2 regions of the Shewanella sp. 5S214 genome follow, and region 2 is predicted to be linked to the other one. Evidence: riboswitches for the same ligand, from Rfam matches in the RefSeq annotation. Region 2 holds a riboswitch; the other holds the start of a gene.
What was found. Region 2 has a riboswitch for cobalamin ahead of ACED29_RS19515 (ABC transporter ATP-binding protein). Riboswitches for the same ligand answer to the same signal wherever they lie in the genome.
Positions count from the first base shown of each region.

Region 1 (7,943 bases), on a different contig from region 2:
TGCAATCCACAAACGATCGCCCAACGTGGTCGCTAATTCTGCCAGCTGATCAGCAATAACATCAACATCGGCAGCCCACACGTTGCGACCATTAATTACTCCAACCGATAAAATTTGTTGGCTGCCGAGCGCTTTGATAAACGCCTCAACTTGTTGTGATGCTGTGACTAAATCAAGATGCAAACCATCAACCGGTAATGCACTCACCAATGCTTGATGATGGCCAATAGAGCCATAATAACTGGCAAGTAATATCTTCAATGATGCCGGCTTTTGTTGCGCTAAAAATTGATAACTGTGGCGAATGGCTTGCTGCCACTCCTCGGTTAAGTCTGCGGCTAATACTGGCTCATCAAGTTGTACCCAACTCACACCTTGGTCTGCAAAACGTTGCAAAATCTGCTGATAAACCGTCAGTAGCTGCGGTAATAACGATAGCTTGTTAAACTCAGTCAGGCTTTTCGATAAATACAAATACGTCACTGGGCCAAGCAATACCGGTTTTACTTGATGACCGAGTTGCTGCGCTTCACTGACGTCATCAAACAACTGTTCAAAGGCAATCTCGAAGCTTTGATCAGCGCTTAATTCAGGCACTTGATAATGATAGTTAGTGTTAAAAAACTTGGTCATTTCTGCCGCACAAGCATGTTGGCCAGTTTGCGATCGGCCACGGGCAACACGAAATAAGGTGTCTATATCGATAGGCGCTTGACTGCCATCGGCTTGAGTAGCTCGGTGGCGATCTGGGATCACATTTAAGGTGGCACTTAGGGTTAATACTTGGTCGTAATAAGCAAAGTCGCCTACTGGAACTAACTCAACGCCGGCATCTGCTTGCCACTGCCAATGCGTTTTTTTTAATTCACTGGCGACCTGTTTCAGTTCAAATAATGAGATTTCTGCGCGCCAATAACGCTCAAGTGCAAACTTCAATTCACGCTGACGTCCAATGCGGGGAAATCCTAAACTTGAAATTTTCATGCTGCTTTCCTTTTCGTTGAAGCAAAATTTATAGCCATTTATGCAGAAAAACCCGCATAGGCGTCTGGACGTCTAGAAGTTTATTGTGCTACTCTGCTGTCAAGCAATCGAATTGATTTCATCGGCTAGTTGAGCAAGATTCATGTGGAGAGAAAATGATAGAGCTTAGACACCTTCGCACCTTGATGGCGTTAAAGGAAAGTGGCAGTTTAGCGGGTGCAGCTAAAAAACGATTTGTAACCCAGTCGGCGCTTTCTCATCAAATAAAAGAGTTAGAAACACGGATTAACTCAACTATTTTTGTTCGTAAAAGTAAACCGTTAACGTTTACTCACGAAGGTTCACGTCTGCTGAATTTAGCGGAAGAAATCTTACCGAAAGTGATTGCAACCGAATCTGATCTTAAGCGCGGTTTAGAGGGTGAAAGCCACCAACTTAAGCTCGGCATTGAATGCCACAGTTGTTTTCGTTGGTTAATGCCGGTTATTGAACAATTTAAACAATATGCGCCAGCAGCTCAAATTGATATTTCAAGTCGTCATTTATTTGATTCACTCAATGCGCTGGAAACAGGGAGTTTAGACATAGTGCTCACCTCTGACCCAGTACCTGGACATAGCGTAGCTTATCAACATCTATTTGATTTTGAAGTAAAGTTAGTCGTTGCCAGTGATCACGCATTAGCGGCACAAGCCTTTGTAACGCCAGCTCAATTGGCAAAGCAAACTTTAATCAGTTACCCAGTGCCTCTCGCGCGTTTAGACATATACAAACACTTTTTAGAGCCCGCGGGTATTGAACCTGGTGAGCAAAAACAATGCGACTTGACCTCAATGTTATTGCAGCGAGTTGCCTGTAATGACGGCGTAGCCACCCTACCAACTTGGTCTATCCGAGAAAGTCAGGGGCTGAGTCTTACGGCGGTAAAATTAGGCGCAGAAGGACTAAAACGTCCATTGTTTGGCGCGTATCGCCGCGATGCCACTAATGCAAATTTAATCCAACAGTGGCTCGAGCTGGTAGCAAGTGAAGGTATAAATTTACAGCGGGTTGATTAATAAACCTCTTTTAGATAACACGCGTCGAAGCACAAGTCCTGGAGAATCAGGGTTTTGTGTTTGGCGTAAGTTATGGGCAATTAAAAATTCTTCGCGTAAATCGTCATCCAATCCTAATGCATCAAATGCATCAAGGGATAATTGTTGTTGCTGGTTATCAATCAGTGATTTTAATACTTTTAGTGACACGGGGCGAGACAGCTCTGCATTTAAATAGGCAAAAGCCGTTAATACAATCACCTGACCAAAAACACTAAATAATGCTAAGGTTTGCATTTCATCCGCATCAATTTTGATGTTATCACCGGTTTCAATCTGCTCACGTAACTGTTCTAAACAATCATCTGCAATCGTTTCATTTAAGGCCCAATAACCTTGAACTAATTTTTTGTAAGGTTCAGAAAGTTCATCAAGGCGTTCTTTAAGATAAAATGAAAATGCATATCGATAGATATTCACTTGGCCTAAACGAATTAAGCAATCTTTAACACTGCGACTTTTAGTCGATATCATTCCAGCTGAATGGGCGCTATTACTGCGCAATAACAAGTGTGCAGCCAATGCCGGATCAGCAGAGACTATGTCGATTACGATTCTAATATCAGCTTCGTTAATCAGGGCTTTTTTTAATGGAATTAATATGCCACGACGACCAATGACTTGCTCTTCATTGCTAATAATAGCTTTAACTTGAGTAAAAACTTGTTGCTCAAGACTCGTCATATCTATCGATTACCTTTTTAAAATTAACACACTGTTAATCAATTTAACGGTATATTAAAACGAAAGCCAGCGATAGTTTACTGGCTTTCATAAGTAATAATTTACTGGCTGTTGTGACTAAGACTTGATCAACCGAATTATCTAGAAACGATAACCCGCTGTAAGTCTAATTGAACGACCAGTACCTGAATAATAGCCACTGCCATAAGCAGAGTAATACCCTGTGCCGACATAGTCTTCATCAAGTAAATTATCAATACGTAAACTGGCACTCCACCCTACATAGCTGTAATTCAACGCAAGGTTGGTTAATACATAACTGTCTAACTTATCGCCAGTATTGCTGTTGTCGCCTTCCATGTAACGCTCGCCAGTGTAAACACCTTCAACAAACGCTTGCCAATGAGCAGATATATCGTAACTCATATAAGCTTTACCAGAGTGCTTGGCCACCCAAGATAATGCTTTACCGTCGTTCTCGCCTTGAGTGAATTCTGCATCAATATAGTCGTACGACGCACCTAATAACCAATTCGTTGAAAGCTGCACATCATAAGCCGTGCTTATACCAAAACGACGCGACTTATCAGCGTTAACGTTAGCACCGCCACCATAAGGACCATCGGTACGACCACCTTCGTAAACAATCTCATCTTCTAATTCAAGTTGATAAGCATTGATCTTCAATGTTTGAGTGGTAGTGGTATAATCCCAACCCGCTTCATAAGAGCGACCCGTTTGTGGATCTAACCCCTGAGTTGTCAACGGTGTATAAGCTTGTTCATCGACTTTGGCAAAGCGGAAGTTATCATTAGCACGAACATAAAAACGATGTTCGCTGCTCGGACGATAATTAACACCAAACTCAAGTGCATGGGCGTCATTATCAATTTCAATACGGTTTGGATAAAGTAACTGATCATACAAATCGTCAGTCACTTCCGAGTAACGGCCACCTACTACATAAGATAATGTCTTGGTAATAGGCACTGATGCTTGAACATAAGCACTACGTTGAGTCTGTTTATTATTGCGTTGAATAGAAGCCGTATCAAAATCTGCTTCACCTGTACTCACATCAATGCCGGTGACCAAATTCAAGTCGCCATGATCTAAGTGATAATTGGCGGTCGCTTTAGGCGAAAAGCTTAATAAGTCACGCTCAATTCGCCCTTCACTGCCATATAACAGACTGGTGATTAACGTGTCAGAATAGGTTAAATCGGCACTCAATGCCCAAATATTATTTAACTGGTACTGATAGCCACTGCGTAATGCGGTGGTCATTTCATGAGTGAATTCACCCTCAGAAAAAGGAGCCACTTGACGAGGATTGGCTTGATATTGCGCTAAGGTCAGTGCACCTGGTACTTGACGATCATTATCAAAATAATTAACTTCGACAAAAAAGTCTTCTACGTCAGTTTGATACTGAATGCGACCTAAAATAGAACTGGTGTCATTGTCGTTATTGTCGCGGTAATTATCACTTTTGTTATAACTCGCCGCTAAAAAGTAACGCCATGCATCATTGATAGCACCCGAAATATCACCTTTAGCTTCATAAGTGTCAAAACTGCCACCGCTGATTTGTATGCCACCACTGGTTTCTGTTGGTGCTTTAGTAATAATATTGATAACGCCGCCAACAGCTTGATCGCCATATAACACACCTGCACTACCAGATAGAATCTCAACTCGCTCAATTAAGTTAATTGGAATAGATTCAATACTCGGTGCTGCAATATCAATGTTATTCAGTCTGCGTCCATCGACTAAAATCAGGGTGTTATTCGCCGCTTGCGAAGCTGAAAATCCGCGCATAGAAAATACTGTTCCCGAATTATTATCCGACACCTGAATACCAGATTGTCCACGTAATAAATCGGTTAAGTTAGTCGCGCCGCTCATTTGAATGTCAGCAGCATCAATCACATTGACGTTGGCAGCAATATTTAATGGCTTAGCAGCATTACGACCAATAACCACTAGGGTTTCATCCATGCTGATTGCTGAAGATGAAGAAGATGAAGCCGCTGAGTCTGCTGCCATAGCATTCACACTGACTACACTGAAGAATGCACTTAATAGCAATGCAATTTTTGTTGGTTTAGTACCCATTTACCTTTAACTCCTGAAAGGAAAAATGGGGCAAAAGTGCCGCAATATAGATGACGACTGTTGGCAAATCTACAGATCAATTCTTAGCGTATGCCAACAAGCGGTATTATATTACATTTCGAGATCTGCCCACCGAAATCATCGAAATCACCTTTAAGGCCGGTCTCCGGACTAAGGCTGTGGTGCTAAGACCTCAATGGCATAGCACACGCGAGTCTAGATGATTAACGCAATCGAGTTGCGCACCTGACTCTCACCAATCACCGTTGCGGGGGCAGTACCAGACTTGCACTGGTTTCCCGATTATCCTGCTGTGGGATATTGACCCACGGCAAGCACCATAAAGATTGACTCACTCACCTCAACGCTGACTTAGCCTTTAGGTGAGCGATTAAAATAACATGAGGCTCAGCTCAACATTAAAAAATATGTCTTTGGTTATGACAAGCTTGTATTAAGTCACTGCGTGCTAAACGTAACCGTTTGCGCAGCAAAATAATAACGCGGCGATTATAACGGATCCTAAGGTGTACTTCATACTGACAAAAGGTAATCTCACAGATAATTCAACTTAATGATAAATAAACTCATAGATTGCGATGGTCTTAAAGGCTAAGGGAGCTGGTGAGCACACATTTACATTCGTAAACATCAATATGTAAAGTTGAAACTTGGATACAAATAAGTGTAAATGACATCTTCGGGTTAATGTTCAACACCGAGAAAAAATGATTAGGGCTGGGTCATGAACTGACGATAATTATCGATAGTGATAGGTGCGGTATCAGGAGTAAATATGTCGGTACGAATAGATTTATGAATAAGATAGACATCATCGTCGTCACTTATTACCGTAAAATAGCCCATTTCACCTTGTAAAGGGGATATAAAAGACGTTTCAATCACAGCTGAAGCGCTATGAATATTAGGCATACTGGTACAACCTAATAAACCATGCACAGCCTCGAGGCCATCCACCTTAGAACTGCCGAGCTGTTGATAAATAACCTGCCCTTGGCAATGTTGTCGATAAGTGTCAGCCATTGAATTTAAAAATTGTTCTGGTTCAACGTCATCGGCTAAGCCCTTAAAGCCTTGCATACAGACTAAACGAGACCAATTATTTAACGACTCATCACTAGGAACAAACTCAGCCATGGTCATATCACCACGTTTTTCATTAAAGGCAAGCTTCCAATCCAATGGTGGTAAAAAACCAAACTTCGCAGACAGCTTTGTCAGTTGCTGAACATCATCAGACATCACAGCAGTAGCTGATGAATGACCAACTTCACCAAATGTCATGGGGATTTGAGAGGTAGCAGATGCACTACTCGGGAACAGGAACAATATCCCTAAGCACCCCGAGCAGCCAATAATTGCAGCAATCTTGTTCATCCAAATGAATCCTTATTTGGTCAAGATAAAGATAAGTTGATCGAAACCATTCTAATTGAGCATATCCTATCCTGAACATACAAAAATTGAAACTTATCTATAACATTTACATCTTGGATAACATATTAATTAAACGTTTCGTCATCTTCAGCATCATCTTCGGCGTCGAAAAGTTCTTCTTCGTCGATAGCTGATTCAGCAGCAATGGCCGCGGCTACGCTTTTAGCTTTAAGGTGTTTCTCAGTTTTACGCTTGTTACGATCAGCTTGCTTAGCTAAAAAACCTTGCAGTGATTGCTCGCCCCATGCAATGGCTTCAGCTTCTGTGGCAAAACCATCTTGGCTTTTTGATACTATGGTTTTAGTCGCTGTCATACGACGAGTAATTTCAGTTTTCCACGTGTTTTCAATTTGAATAACACGTAAAGCATACTTTTTGCTATCGCTCATAATCTATTCTTTCCTAACTTAAGGTATCACAGGCTTAAACCCGTGAAATTTCAGCCGCGCAGTGTACTCGAAACGCACGAGTTTGGGCAGCTATTTAATGGCTGTTTTTTCAGCTTATTCAAAAAACTTATCCAGTGACAAGGAGAATATTGCCACTGGAAAAGCAATGATGAATAAAATATTGCTGCTACACCATTATTGTTTGACTAATTGGTTGGAGCCAACAATCATCATTTCGCATTTATGGCAGTCGAATACTAACTTCAATTTATCTTTGCCAACATCTAAAAACATCGGATCAGCTTTAATACCTTCAACTTCTTTCGGGCATAAATTAAAGCTGTAGCGGAGACAATGTTTGGTCACCATTAACGGCGCATCATGTAACACATTATTTTTTTCATAGGTGTCTTCAATTTGAATCACCCCATGTTGATGATAAAACGATTTGGCTTTTTCGTTGGCCACATTGGATAAAAAGCTCAATGCTTTTTGTGGAAAACGCGCCGTTTTATCATGCACCCAACGCTCAGGTCGTTGGTAACTGGCAACCCTTGCCGCCATTAATGCACTTACAGCATCGCGGCGTAACTCATTGACCACAGAGGCAGGTAAAAACCACATGGTTTGTGTCAGCAAATTAATCTTATTCAGCACAAAGTCGCTACTGCCAAGTTTACTAAGTTGTTTTTTCAAATTTTCAGCGGTTTTAGCCTGATCATTAGCAGGAGCTTTGTCGCACACTAAAGTGACGGTGGCACTAATATTATGCACATCGGTAATCGTTAAGCCTACGCCGTCATCAGTATCAAAGAATTGCATATCGACAGCAATTTTACGGCTAGCTGAATCTTTGTTGAGGATAGCTTCGAACTTATGATCAAAGTTTCGGAACATCATCACCCCAATTTTAAGATCTTTGGGCACTTCAGTTAAATATAAGGTGTTGCCCTCTGCGCGGTTGATGCGTACACCAGAGAGTTTATCGTCAGACAAACGCTGAGTTTCATAATGCTCAACAAAGAAACACAGACCATCACCATTGTTAAAGTGAATGTCTTTACCACTTTCACTGGTATCGATTTTAATAAAGTCTTTACCGACATGAGTAATTCGGCCCACTTTTTCACCAATAAACTTAGGCGAACTAAAATGCTCAATCGCCTCGGTCCGTTCATTAACAAAATAATCGGTTTTACCGCGGTTAAAG
Region 1 is NZ_JBGOOV010000010.1:46,203-54,145, forward strand. It holds gene metE (5-methyltetrahydropteroyltriglutamate--homocysteine S-methyltransferase) at 1-984, opposite strand, end outside; gene ACED29_RS08690 (LysR family transcriptional regulator) at 1,140-2,042, shown strand; gene ACED29_RS08695 (HDOD domain-containing protein) at 2,025-2,765, opposite strand; gene ACED29_RS08700 (TonB-dependent receptor) at 2,907-4,886, opposite strand; cobalamin riboswitch at 5,026-5,244, opposite strand; gene ACED29_RS08705 (hypothetical protein) at 5,619-6,284, opposite strand; gene ACED29_RS08710 (DUF3622 domain-containing protein) at 6,410-6,733, opposite strand; gene ACED29_RS08715 (U32 family peptidase) at 6,929-7,943, opposite strand, start outside.
Region 1: another riboswitch for cobalamin. It lies ahead of ACED29_RS08700 (TonB-dependent receptor); the one in region 2 lies ahead of ACED29_RS19515 (ABC transporter ATP-binding protein).

Region 2 (7,943 bases):
TTAATCACAAAGCCTTTTACCCGTGCTTGCTCAGACTGGCTTAATAATGCCAACGTACCAACTAAATGGGCGAACACACCACCTTTGTCAATATCGGCAATAATGATTACTGGGCAATCAGCCTCCTCAGCAAAGCCCATATTGGCAATATCACCTTGGCGTAAATTTATTTCGGCCGGGCTACCCGCACCTTCAGTCACCACCAAGGAATATTGCTGCTGCAGGCGAGTGTAAGATTGCATTACCGCCGCTAATGCCATGGTTTTATAACCTTGGCTCTGAGGTCCGAAAAAGGCCTTAGCTTCTAATGTAGACAAGGCTTTACCGTGAATAATCACTTGCGCGCTCGTATCTGAGCTGGGCTTTAATAACACCGGATTAAAATCGGTATGAGGCGCTAAACCACAAGCAATAGCCTGCAGTGCTTGGGCGCGGCCAATTTCACCACCATCAAGGGTTACGGCGCTGTTTAACGCCATATTTTGCGGCTTAAACGGAGCAACGCTCACGCCTTGACGGGCAAATAAACGACACAGCCCCGCCACTAAGGTGCTTTTACCCGCATCGGAAGTAGTGCCTTGCACCATTAATGCGCCGCAAAGTGGGTCACCTGTTACAGGTGTGGAATGAACTAATGACATTATGCTTTTAAGGGCAATGGCAGGCCTGCAACCACCAAAGTAACTTGGTCAGATATCGCTGCTACCGCTTGATTTAACCAACCAGCTTCATCAACAAAACGGCGGTTGAGCTCGCCCATAGGCACAATACCCGAACCGACTTCATTGCTAACTAACACCACTTCACTTTGCAATGCAGACAAACTGTCGAGCAATAATGACTTTTGCATGGCCCACGAAGCGCCATCATCTAGCAGTAAATGATTGGTAAGTAATAAGGTTAGACAATCGAGCAAGATCACTTGCTGGGGTTTATCGATTGCCACTAAGGTTTGGGCAATATCATAAGCTTGTTCGTGCAGTATCCAGCCATGGGGGCTGGATACTCTATCTTGTTGGTGTTGGTGAATACGTTGCGACATTTCTGTGTCTAACGCGGTCGCGGTTGCTAAATACACGCATTGATAACCAATCGCTGCGTATTCAGCAACGCATTGCTCAGCAAAGCGACTCTTACCACTGCGCGCACCACCTAACACCAAATGAATCATTAGCTTAACCCAACCGCTAAAATAACTAAGTAACAACATACTTCGCTGATTTGTTGCGCTGCCCCTAACGTATCACCGGTGTAGCCACCAATCTGTTTACGGAAAAAGCCACCAAGCAAAATACGCACTAACCACAAGGTAATAAACAACACAAATGCCGCCACGCCGTTAAGCCATAACAACACAAAAATACCACTGGCAATCAAAATAAATAAATCGTTTAACTGTTGGTTTTCTGCAATAGGCTTAGATTTGCTGCTATCGTCATCGCGAACATATTGTTCACTAAAAATTAAGCTAGAAGCCACCACTCGACTTAAGGTATGACCTGCTACCAGAGCGCTTACCGCAGCCATAGGGCTGTATAATGCTAGCTCGACTAACAGTTGCCATTTCAGTAATAACACTAACCCCAAGGCTAAAGCACCATAACTGCCTAAACGCGAATCTTTCATAATCCGCAGCTTATCTTCTACCGTCCAACCACCACCAAAGCCATCAGCGGTGTCGGCTAAGCCGTCTTCATGAAACCCACCAGTCACCAACACACCGGCCACCATCGCCAGTAGAATGGCAATGCTCGCGGGTAAAATTAATTGTGCTAACCAAAATACCAACGCACAAATTAAACCAATCATTAAACCGACCAAACCAAAATAACGACTGGCCTGATTCAGTTTATCGCGATCAATCACCACCCATGATGGAACGGGGATCCGAGTAAAAAAACTCATTGCCACAAAAAACAAATTTAACTGCCGTAACCACTTTATCTCGCCAGACATGTTGTACCCTTAAACGACATTATGAACGCCAGCATCATCGAAACTGGCCATTTGATTGTAAAAATGCACCGCGGCTTGAATTAACGGCAAGGCTAATGCAGCGCCTGTGCCTTCTCCAAGTCTTAATCCCAGCGACAACAAAGGTGTTGCTTGTAGCTGTTGTAACAAAAGCTTGTGTCCTTGCTCTTGCGACTCGTGAGCAAAGATTAAATAGTCTCTTGATTGTGGGGATAATTTTACCGCAACTAATGCTGCAGCAGTAGCGATAAAACCATCAATGACCACTAATATTTTTTGCTCTGCGGCTGCTAAAATAGCCCCTGTCATTTGCACGATTTCAAAGCCCCCCACATGAGCTAAAATAGCCTCTGGAGACACTAAAGCAGGCTGATGCAATGCCAGAGCTTGATTAATTAATTGTGTTTTGGTGACCAAGGTTGCATCGTCAATGCCCGTGCCTCGGCCAACACATTGCTCAACATCAATATTAAGCATTGCTGACATTACCGCCGTCGCGGCTGACGTATTACCTATGCCCATTTCACCTAAGGCAATGAGATTACAGCCTCCAGCGACATGACGCATAACCAGCTGGCGAGCTAACTCAAACCCTTGGGCGACTTTTTCAAGCCCCATAGCAGCACACAAATGCATAGCGTGAGTACCAGCGCCTAAGCGCTGATCGATAACGCTCGTTTGCCCTGTCAGCGGTTGTAATATACCGCAATCAATAATTTCAAGTTCAAAGCCGACCTGGCGACAAAACACGTTAATTGCCGCGCCGCCTTGAACAAAGTTATGCACCATTTGAGTCGTCACTTCGCTTGGCGCAATCGACACGCCATAAGCGGCAATACCATGGTCGGCAGCAAACACTAACATAGTTGGCTTAGTGATTTGCAGCTGTGAACTTAATCGCTGCTGATTGCCATTATATTGCACCCGAGCAACCTGTAATGCCAACGATTCTAGTTGACCTAAAGCCCCTAGCGGTTTGGTTTTTTGATTAATCTTATGCTGGATGATGTCATCAACATCTGGATTAACGGCTTCTATAACAAACATTTCAACTCCAACAACTTGGGCTAATAAATTTCAACATGATGCGCATAGCAATTCTTATAAAAGTTCTTATACCTGTGTCTAAATAATTAGCGCCGTTGGCGTAAAATAAACAAGAAAAACACACTGCCTAACGCTGCTGTAATAATACCAACGGGCAATTCTTGATTAGATAAAACACACCGCGCTATCACATCAATCCACACCATAAATAAGCCACCCAACATCGCGGTTAAGATCATCGGCTGACGTCCAGAAAACAATAACCTAACCGTGTGCGGGATCATTAAACCGACAAAACCAATGCCACCACACGTTGCCACTAGCATTGCCGTAATAAGCGAACACAGTAACAACATACTTAAACGCAATTTAGCGACATTAATTCCTAAGGTATGCGCGGTTTCATCTCCCGCTTGCAACGCCATAATTTGTCGTCTAAAGGTCAACATAATCAATAAACTAACCCCTACCGTTACACTCGGTAACAGTAAGTTTGACCAACTGGCTTTGGCAAAACTGCCTAAACTCCAAAACAGCACTGACGCCGCAGCCTGTGGGGTCGAAAAATACAACAACAAACTGGTCAATGCACCAAACAGAAACGAGGTCGCCACACCGGATAACAACATACGTTCAACTTGGCTACTTCGACCAGGTCCCGACAACATAAACACCACCAACACAGATAAACTGGCGCCGATGAATGCTCCTATCGGAATACTTAATGTTGACCAAGACCACCAAGGTTGTGCGGTAAAGTTTGGCGCTAGGGTAAATACCCCTGAAAACATCTCGGCAAACAAACCCGTTTGACTGAATAACGACACCACCAACACCGCACCAAATGACGCCCCAGAGCTAATGCCAAACAAATACGGGTCAGCTAAAGGATTGCGGGTCACGGTTTGTAATACACTGCCCGCTATAGACAAACCAGCGCCGGCGACAAAGGCCAATAAAATTCTCGGCAAGCGTAATTCAAGCACAATACGTTGAGTTATCTTAACTGCATGCTCACTGCCATCAATCGCACTCGGCATGTCGCCGCCTAATAAGGTATTAAATATCATTAATACGTCATTTAGATGAATATTGGCCGCCCCAAAACTGGCGGCAAAAATCGGAGTAAGCAGTGTAACTACAACCAACAAGCTGAAGTAAACATAGTAGCGACGTTGGGATGCATCAATCATGATCAGGGCCCACTTTGTGGCTGGGTTGGTAACCATAAAAATAACTAATAAGGGGTTTTGCGTGTTGTGGATGAACATTAATGTCGCAGCACACACCGAACACATCACTAATTTGTCGCTCAGTCAGCACTTCAGTTGGAGTGCCTTTAGCAATTAACTGTCCGTGATCGAGTAGTAATAATTTATCGCACATCGCACTGGCTAAATTTAGATCATGTATCGATGCGATAACGCTAATGCCTAATGATTTGACCAGTTCAAGAATTTGAATTTGATAACGAATATCTAAATGATTAGTGGGTTCATCTAAAATAAGAATATGCGGTTGTTGCACGATAGCGCGGGCAATAAGTGCACGCTGCTTTTCACCACCAGATAACAGTTCATACTGTTGCAGTGCTTGTTGCTGCAAGCCCACTTTGGCTAATGCGCTTAATACACGTTCACGGTCTTGGACGGTATTAGGATCAAACAAGCCTTTATGCGGCGTTAACCCCATGGTCACTAACTGCTCGGTGGTCATGTCAAAATAATGCGGCGTATCTTGTTGTACCACCGCAATATTTTGCGCTAGCAACTTAGATGAAAACTCACTGATGGGTTTGGAAAAAATCGCAATATCGCCGCTAGTAGGCACAATGTAACGATACAGGCAACGTAACAAGCTTGACTTACCCGCGCCATTTGGGCCAATTAAGCCTAGCATTTGGCCTTTAGGCAGACTGAAATGAATGTCAGCCAAAATCATTTTCTTATCGACTTGCCAAAAAAGATGATTTACATCTAATACAGACTCAGACATGCAAGTAACCTCGCCATGTCCAATTAATTAACACATACATCGATTTAATCACTCCCCTAAGTCACCCGCTTAGGTATGGATAATGAGGCGATTCAAAGCTGGTATCTGACTTATGCACCAATACTTAATTGATCCATTTACAGTTGCGGGTACAGTTTGGGCTTATCCCAATTCCCAATACCTTGAAAGGCACTACTTTTTAAACTATCGTGTTGAAGATAATCATCTTAACGACATGATGTTAATACAATAAATAGTAAGCTAGTCATTTTAACACCATGATATTGAGACTAATACGACTCTGGTGGTTCTCAAGTCTTAGGCCAATGTAAGGTAAAACTCACTTTAGCGGCTTTAGTATCTTTTATTGGCGGCTGAAAACGATCAATATTATCAATATCGTCAGGCCAATACACATCGAGCATCATAATAGCAGCATAGGGGATCGCTAGGTTAGCGAATAATCCGCTACATTGGCCAGTATTGAGTACATATCCGACTAAACAGCGCATTACGCCACCATGAGTCACCACTAACGCATGGGGACAATCGTCACCATTAGGCTTTTGTTGAGCACTATCTGTCTGCGCAAAAGAGCTCCACAGAGCATCAACGACCGTCATTAAGCCAGCTTCCACTCGTGCGGTAAAATCGGTTACCGACTCAGCCTTGTCTGGTGTATTTTGTGCCAGCCAAGGGTTATCCCAATAAGCATCAAATTGTTGTGGGTTTTGCTGATAAATAGCATCAAATGATTGCCCATCCCAGACACCAAAATCAATTTCTTGTAGTGAAGATAAAGTGGTTAACGGTAACGATAGTTGCTGTGCTAAAGCTTGACTAAATAACTGACAACGCAACAACGGCGAACTAAATACATGACTAATCGGATATTGCTGCTCGATAAAAGCTTGCTGCATTTGCGTCATACCAATATCGGTAAGCTTCACATCGGTGCGGCCGCGGAATATCCCTCCACCTTCACACTCACCATGGCGCATTAATATTATCTTGGCTCGCTTCATTGACATAAACCTTAGTTAGAGAGTCATAAACATTTATCAAACAGAGCCTTGCACTGCTAACACAGAGCAAATGCCCCCTCAATTTAATTAACTATTCTGATGTTAACTTACTTATCCAGCTATCGAGTAAATCAAATTAAATCAAATTGCGCCTCATTGAGCTTAAATCAGCCTTGCTCTAGCGGTAAAAATTCGCGTACTATGGACGTCTATACGTTTATATGTCCAAAATACTATCTTAACAGGTCAGCATATAAAAGGTCATCATTATGAGCAATAGCCCTGATCTACAGTAGCAACCAAAAATTGCCTGTAGTAGCTGTAATAAACAATGATGTTATCGCCCTACTCTGGTAAAAATAAGGGTATGCTTATCTCAATTAAGGTATCAAGCAACATAGTGATAAAAAGGTAACTGTTATGGCGAAATCGACTTCTTACAGTCAAACACTTGAACAACTTAATGCATTGTTAGCGCAGCGTATTGTGATTTTAGATGGCGCCATGGGCACCATGATCCAAGACTATAAGTTGGAAGAAGAAGATTATCGTGGCGAGCGTTTTAAAGATTGGCATTGCGATGTTAAAGGCAACAATGACTTATTAGTACTCAGCCAAGCGCAAATTATTAAAGATATTCATACCCAGTACCTGTTAAACGGTGCCGACATTATTGAAACCAACACCTTTAATGCCACCACCATCGCCATGGCCGATTACGATATGCAGTCTCTGGCCGCCGAAATTAACCTAGCCGGAGCCCAAATTGCCCGCCAAGCAGCCGACGAAGTGGCTGCGCAAACAGGTTTGCCACGTTATGTTGCTGGCGTATTAGGTCCAACTAACCGCACCTGCTCTATCAGTCCAGACGTTAACGACCCTGGGTTTCGTAATGTCAGTTTCGACCAATTAGTCGACGCTTATGTCGAATCCACCAGCGCCTTAATTGAAGGCGGCGCCGATATCATTTTAGTTGAAACCATTTTTGATACCTTAAACGCCAAAGCTGCTCTATTTGCGATTGAAAAAGTATTCGATCAACTCGGCGATCGCCTACCTGTTATGATCTCAGGCACCATTACCGACGCCTCAGGCCGAACCTTAACAGGGCAAACCACAGAAGCCTTTTATAACTCTTTACGCCATATCAAGCCGTTATCGATTGGCCTTAACTGCGCCCTTGGTCCTAAAGAGCTGCGCCCGTACGTTGAAGAATTATCGCGTATTGCCGAGTGTTATGTTTCCGCCCACCCAAATGCTGGCTTACCCAACGAATTTGGTGGCTACGATGAAACCCCAGAAGAAATGGCCGAAGTCATTAATCAATGGGCTCAAGAAGGCATGCTCAACATTGTCGGCGGCTGTTGTGGTAGTACACCCGCTCATATCAGCGCCATTCGTGAAGCGGTACTCAGACACGAACCCAGACAGATCCCAGATCTGCCCGTGGCTTGTCGTTTATCGGGCCTAGAGCCTTTGACCATAGATAAAAATTCGTTATTTGTTAACGTCGGCGAGCGCGCCAACGTGACCGGTTCAGCTAAGTTTTTACGCTTAATTAAAGAAGAAAAGTTTGAAGAAGCCTTAGATGTCGTGCGTGAGCAGGTTGAAAATGGCGCACAAATTATCGACGTCAACATGGACGAAGGGATGCTCGATGGCGTCGCGTCTATGGCAAAGTTTTTAAACTTAATCGCCTCTGAGCCCGACATCTCTCGCGTGCCAATCATGATTGACTCATCAAAATGGGAAGTGATTGAAGCCGGTCTTAAATGCGTCCAAGGCAAGTCGATTGTTAACTCGATTTCGATGAAAGAAGGCGAAGCCAAATTTATCGAACAAGCCACCTTAGTCAAACGCTATGGCGCTGCTGCCATTGTAATGGCCTTTGACGAAGACGGC
Region 2 is NZ_JBGOOV010000040.1:4,047-11,989, reverse strand. It holds gene ACED29_RS19540 (cobyric acid synthase) at 1-641, opposite strand, end outside; gene cobU (bifunctional adenosylcobinamide kinase/adenosylcobinamide-phosphate guanylyltransferase) at 641-1,171, opposite strand; gene ACED29_RS19530 (adenosylcobinamide-GDP ribazoletransferase) at 1,171-1,956, opposite strand; gene cobT (nicotinate-nucleotide--dimethylbenzimidazole phosphoribosyltransferase) at 1,966-3,021, opposite strand; gene ACED29_RS19520 (FecCD family ABC transporter permease) at 3,108-4,214, opposite strand; gene ACED29_RS19515 (ABC transporter ATP-binding protein) at 4,207-5,016, opposite strand; cobalamin riboswitch at 5,095-5,231, opposite strand; gene ACED29_RS19510 (histidine phosphatase family protein) at 5,328-6,041, opposite strand; gene metH (methionine synthase) at 6,462-7,943, shown strand, end outside.